DNA from 2 places in the Cedecea selenatireducens genome. Region 1 is predicted to be linked to the other one. Evidence: predicted binding sites of a transcription regulator. Region 1 holds the regulator's gene; the other holds the start of a gene.

Region 1 (3,141 bases):
TGGGCAAAGGCAAAGCCCGCCAGGAACAGGCTCAGGCTGGCGCTCACCGCCGAGGCGTTAGTCCCCAGGTCTTGCTGAATGGCCGCAAAGGCGGGCAGGTACATGTCTGTGGCGAGAAAGCCGAGTACGCTCAGGCCAGCCAGCCAGATAAGAAATCCCTTTGATGGTTGCATATTTCACTCTTGATTTTGATAGCAGGTTAACGGGGCAGGAGTCTACGGAGTGCAAAACCGCTTGTGAAACGCTAATATTTGCGCGTTGCATTCAAATTTTTTGCAGGCAAAAAACATGTGGTCTGAATATTCTCTCGAAGTCGTGGATGCCGTAGCGCGCAACGGCAGTTTCAGCGGGGCAGCGCAGGAGTTGCATCGTGTGCCTTCTGCCATCAGCTATACCGTGCGCCAACTTGAAGAGTGGCTGGCCGTACCGCTGTTTGAACGACGTCATCGGGACGTTGAGCTGACCGCCGCTGGGGCTTTCTTTCTTAAAGAAGGGCGTTCTGTTATCAAAAAAATGATGGCAACGCGCCAGCAGTGCCAGCAGATAGCCAACGGCTGGCGCGGGCATCTCTCCATCGCGGTAGATAATATCGTGAAGCCGGAGCGTACTCGCCAACTGGTGCTCGATTTTTATCGCCATTTCCCGGACATCGAGCTGAGGGTGTTTCAGGAGGTTTTCAACGGCGTGTGGGATGCGCTGGCGGACGGGCGCGTTGAGGCGGCGATAGGCGCAACGCAGGCGATCCCCGTCGGAGGGCGCTACGCGTTTCGGGACATGGGCGCACTGAGCTGGCGCTGCGTGGTGGCGGCAGACCATCCGCTTGCGCAACACGAGGAGATCATCCTTGATGATGAAATTCGGCCCTGGCCGTCGCTGGTGCTGGAGGACACGTCCCGCTCGTTGCCCAAGCGCATTACCTGGCTTCTGGACAACCAGCGCCGCGTGGTGGTGCCGGACTGGGCGTCGGGCGCCGATTGCCTGACGGCAGGATTATGCATTGGCATGGTGCCCACGCACATTGCGAAACCGTGGCTCGAACGTGGCGACTGGAAAGAGTTGAGGCTGGAGAACCCGTTCCCGGATGCGGCCTGTTGCCTGACGTGGCGGCAGGATGACGCCTCGCCTGCGTTGAGCTGGCTGCTGGACTATTTAGGGGACAGTGAGACGATGAATCAGGAATGGCTCCAGGAGCCGGGGAACGAATCCCGGGCTCCTGAAGAGGCTTAGCGGCGGTAATCGCGGAACGGGCCGTCGGCCACCGAGCGGCGTTCGATGAGGCGCGGATGGACTTCTATGGTCTGCGACTCTTCCCGTTTGTTGATAATGCGGTCGAGCAGCATGTTAAAGGCCGTTTCACCGAGGCGTTCTTTTGGCTGATGGATTGTGGTCAGCGCCGGAGAGAAATAGCGGGCGTTGCGCACGTTATCGTAGCCGATAATCGAGATATCCTGCGGCACGCGCAGCCCCATCTCATCCGCTGCGCAAATCGCACCCATTGCCATAATATCGCCGCCGCAGAAGACCGCAGTAGGACGATGCGGTTGATTAAGCAGCTGCTGCATGGCGCGATAGCCAGATTCCGGCTCGAAGTCGCCCTGAACCACCCAATTTTCCGGCACTTTGATATTGGCTTCTTCAAGCGCTTTCAGGAAGCCAGCGTGACGACCACCGCCGGTGTTACGCTCCAGCTGGCCCGGGATCGCACCGATGTCGCGGTGTCCGCGCTCAATCAGGTAACGGCCTGCGAGATAACCGCCGTGGAAGGCGTTATCGACCACGGAGTCGGTAAAATCGGCGCGGGCTTCGCCCCAGTCCATCACCACCATAGGAATATGACGGTACTCTTCCAGCGTAGAGAGCAGGGTCTGTGGATATTCGGAGCACATGACCAGCAGGCCATCGACGCGTTTTTGCGCCATCATCGACAGGTAGGCTTGCTGCTTCTCAAAGTTGTTGTGCGCGTTGCCGAGGATCAGGGTGTAGCCTTTGGCGAAGCAGCTGTTCTCAACCGACTCGATAATTTCAGCAAAATAGGGCGCTTCGCTGGAGGTAGCGAGCAGGCCAATCGATTTGGTGTGGTTGACCTTCAGGCTGCGCGCCACGGCGCTCGGCGAATAGTGCAGCTCTTTGATAGCTGCCCAGACGGCGTTGCGCGTCTCTTCCGCCACAAAACGGGTCTTGTTAATGACATGTGACACAGTGGTAGTGGAAACGTTTGCGCGCTTCGCTACGTCCTTAATGGTTGCCATTAGATGTCACTCCAGACCATATCGTAAACTCCTGATAACTCATGTGTTAAACGTTTGCCTTCGCTAACTCCTGGGGCAACACGTTGGTTGCAGGCCTGTCGGGGATGCGACATACAGCGGGAGGAGGGCGTTGCCGGGCGATACGCGGTAAATTAGCGAAGGATTTTGGCTTATCCCGGGGCAAAGTGGAAGAGGGAAAACCGATATCTGTGCAAAACCAGCAGGATTTTTATCGTTAATTGTGGGAAAATCATCCCACTTACGCTTTGTAGGGAAATAAAAGGAGCTTACGATGAGTACCGATCTGAAGTTTTCCGTAGTGACTACGGTTATCGTACTGAGTCTGATTGTTGCCGGGGCGTTAACCGCCGTACTGCACTGATTTAATAAGGGCCGCAAAAAGCGGCCCTTAATACAGGTCAAACATCACTGAAAATCAGCCTGCCAGGTTTTGCGCAACAAAGTTCCAGTTAACCAGCGCCCAGAAGTGGTCCAGATAAACCGGGCGCGCGTTGCGGTAGTCGATGTAGTAAGCGTGTTCCCAGACGTCCACTGTCAACAGCGGTTTTGCCCCGGTTGTGAGCGGAGTTCCTGCGTTAGAAGTCGAGACGATAGCCAGGCTGCCGTCGCTGTTCTTCACAAGCCAGGTCCAGCCGGAGCCGAAGTTTTTGATGGCCGCTTCGGTGAACTGTTTTTTAAATGCTTCCACGCTGCCAAACGCGTTATTGATGGCGGCCAACACTTCTCCGCCAGGTTCTCCCCCGGCGTTTGGTGCCAGGCAGTGCCAGTAGAACGTATGGTTCCAGACCTGAGCGGCATTATTGAAAATACCGCCGTCAGACTCTTGCACGATCTCTTCCAGCGATTTCCCTTCAAACGGGCTGCCTTTGAC
Region 2 (3,141 bases), on a different contig from region 1:
CACGCGCCCGAGCCCGCCTCGTTGTCTCCTGATAGCAGGCAAAATCATGCCCACGGTTGATGCGGTGCAGCGTTTTGTCATTCGCCGTCTGCAAACCCAGCTCCAGCCACACTTCATAGCCTTGCTCATGGTAGTCGCTCAGCAGATCGAGCACGCCGTCTGGCACGCAGTCGGGCCGGGTGCCCACACACAGCCCAACAATGCTGGTCTGGCTTACCGCCTGCTGATACATAGCACGCAGAACCTGCACTTCAGCCCAGGTGCTGGTGTAAGCCTGGAAATAGGCCAGATAACGCTGGGCGCGATTCACCCGACTGGCCTGATGCGCGAGCTGTTCTGCAATGGAGCTGTGCTGCTGGGCTTCGTCGGCAAAAGAGGCCACGTTGCAAAAGGTGCAGCCGCCTCGCCCGATAGTGCCGTCGCGATTAGGACAGCTAAACCCGCCATGCAGCGTGAGTTTATGGACCTTTTGCCCATAGCGACGAGAGAGATCGCCGCCAAACATATTGACTAATTTCTGTAACTGCATAATCTGATGGGCCGTCCCGAAAAAGGGGCCTAGCCTGCCATTTTCTTCTCGCAGCGGCGATGACCTGGATCAATCGCTTCGGCGCAGCCTTATCTATTGCATATAAACTCAAAATAAGTGCAACCCTATTCAAATAAGGCTTAATTACTTTTCCTTATGATGCTGCCCTTTATTTAAAGAATATGACGAGCGGTGAAAAACAGTGTCATGCTGCACTCCATGGGGGTTAAGTAGCATATCGTGCTAGCAATACCACTGATGCCAGCATGGTCTGGAGTTCCCTGGGCTTCAGTATAGTGAGGACGATCACATAACCCCCGGCGTTTGCCGCGCTGCCGCCACAGGCAAAAAAGCGCAAAATATCATTGTATTCATATCCTTAGGACGCTCTTAGCACAATTATGTATAAATAAGAATGCCATTTGACCTGTGTGCTCTTTCCCGATAACTTGGAAATCCGCTGGAAGCTTTCTGGATGGGTTCTGTGCCCATCATATTTATGCAGTAATTGAGATTCCCTCTAAAGCAAGTCCTCAACACTTGTGACACCGGATGCGTTGGACATTAAGAGGGCGACACGCGAGGCAAGCGTATGATGCGCAAACCCCGTCGCCATGCCCTTGCTGCGTCCACGCGCAAACGGTTGGGAGTAACGTAGAGCCTGGGGAGGTTCACTGATATGTTGTACGATAAATCCCTTGAGAAGGATAACTGTGGTTTCGGCCTGATCGCCCACATAGAAGGCGAACCTAGCCACAAGGTAGTGCGTACCGCTATTCACGCGCTAGCCCGTATGCAGCACCGTGGGGCCATCCTGGCCGACGGTAAAACCGGCGACGGTTGTGGCCTGCTGCTGCAAAAACCAGATCGTTTCTTCCGCATTGTTGCAGAAGAACGCAATTGGCGTTTGGCCAAGAACTATGCCGTTGGCATGATTTTCTTAAGCCAGGATGACGCGCTTGCTCGCGCCAGCCGCCGCATTGTTGAAGAAGAGCTGCAAAACGAAACTCTGTCTATTGTTGGCTGGCGTGAAGTGCCGCTGAACAAAGACGTGCTCGGTGAAATCGCCCTCTCCTCTCTGCCACGTATTGAACAAATTTTCGTTAACGCCCCGGCGGGCTGGCGCCCTCGTGATATGGAACGCCGCCTGTTTATCGCCCGTCGCCGTATCGAAAAACGCATCCAGGAAGATAAAGACTTCTATATCTGTAGCCTGTCTAACCTGGTGAACATCTATAAAGGTCTGTGTATGCCGGCTGACCTGCCGCGCTTCTACCTGGACCTGGCGGACCTGCGCCTGGAATCGGCCATTTGCCTGTTCCACCAGCGTTTCTCCACCAACACCGTGCCGCGCTGGCCGCTGGCTCAGCCGTTCCGCTATCTGGCGCATAACGGCGAAATCAACACCATTACCGGTAACCGCCAGTGGGCCCGCGCTCGTACCTATAAATTCCAGACGCCGCTGATCCCCGATCTGCACGACGCCGCGCCGTTCGTGAACGAAACCGGCTCCGACTCCAGCTCCATGGACAACATGCTTGAGCTGCTGCTGGCGGGCGGGATGGATATCGTACGCGCCATGCGTCTGCTTGTTCCGCCTGCATGGCAGAACAACCCGAACATGGATCCTGAGCTGCGTGCCTTCTTCGACTTTAACTCCATGCACATGGAGCCGTGGGACGGCCCGGCCGGTATCGTGATGTCAGACGGGCGCTTCGCTGCCTGTAACCTGGACCGTAACGGCCTGCGCCCGGCGCGCTACGTCATCACCAAAGACAAGCTCATCACCTGTGCCTCTGAAGTCGGGATCTGGGACTACCAGCCGGACGAAGTGGTTGAAAAAGGCCGCGTTGGCCCGGGCGAGCTGATGGTTATCGACACCCGTATTGGCCGTATTCTGCATTCCGCTGAAACCGATGCCGAGCTGAAAAGCCGCCATCCGTATAAAGAGTGGATGGAGAACAACGTGCGTCGTCTGGTGCCGTTTGAAGATCTGCCGGACGAAAAAGTGGGCGCGAGAGAGCTGGACGACGACACGCTCGCCAGCTACCAGAAGCAGTTTAACTACAGCAGCGAAGAGCTGGATTCAGTGATTCGCGTTCTGGGCGAAAACGGCCAGGAAGCGGTGGGGTCAATGGGCGATGACACGCCGTTTGCCGTGCTTTCCAGCCAGCCACGCATTATTTACGATTACTTCCGCCAGCAGTTCGCGCAGGTCACCAACCCGCCAATCGATCCGCTGCGTGAAGCACACGTGATGTCCCTGGCCACCAGCATTGGTCGCGAGATGAACGTCTTCTGTGAAGCAGAAGGCCAGGCGCACCGCCTGAGCTTCAAATCGCCGATTCTGCTGTGGTCTGATTTCCAGCAGCTCACCACGCTTGAAGAAGAACACTATCGCGCCGATACGCTCGACATCACTTATGACGTGACCGAGAAATCACTGCACGAAACGGTGATGGCGCTCTGCGACGAAGCTGAACGCATGGTACGCAATGGCACCGTGTTGCTGGTGCTGTCCGACCGCAACATTGCGAAAAATCGCCTGCCGGTTCCGGCCCCGATGGCCGTGGGCGCCATCCAGACTCGTCTTGTTGAGAAGAGCCTGCGCT

What was found. The regulator PurR, encoded in region 1, represses purine synthesis genes. The targets are predictions, from matches to a motif close to CANGCAAACGTTTGCNTG.
Region 2: the regulator PurR is predicted to act here: its motif matches at 1,162-1,179, upstream of gltB (glutamate synthase large subunit).

Annotation. Positions count from the first base shown of each region.
Region 1 covers NZ_JBHIKW010000011.1:127,579-130,719, forward strand. Annotated here, with positions in the region: gene punC (purine nucleoside transporter PunC) at 1-173, opposite strand, end outside; gene punR (DNA-binding transcriptional activator PunR) at 289-1,227, shown strand; gene purR (HTH-type transcriptional repressor PurR) at 1,224-2,249, opposite strand; gene cydH (cytochrome bd-I oxidase subunit CydH) at 2,542-2,631, shown strand; gene sodB (superoxide dismutase [Fe]) at 2,686-3,141, opposite strand, start outside.
Region 2 covers NZ_JBHIKW010000005.1:47,622-50,762, reverse strand. Annotated here, with positions in the region: gene mnmL (tRNA modification radical SAM protein MnmL/YtqA) at 1-529, opposite strand, end outside; gene gltB (glutamate synthase large subunit) at 1,209-3,141, shown strand, end outside.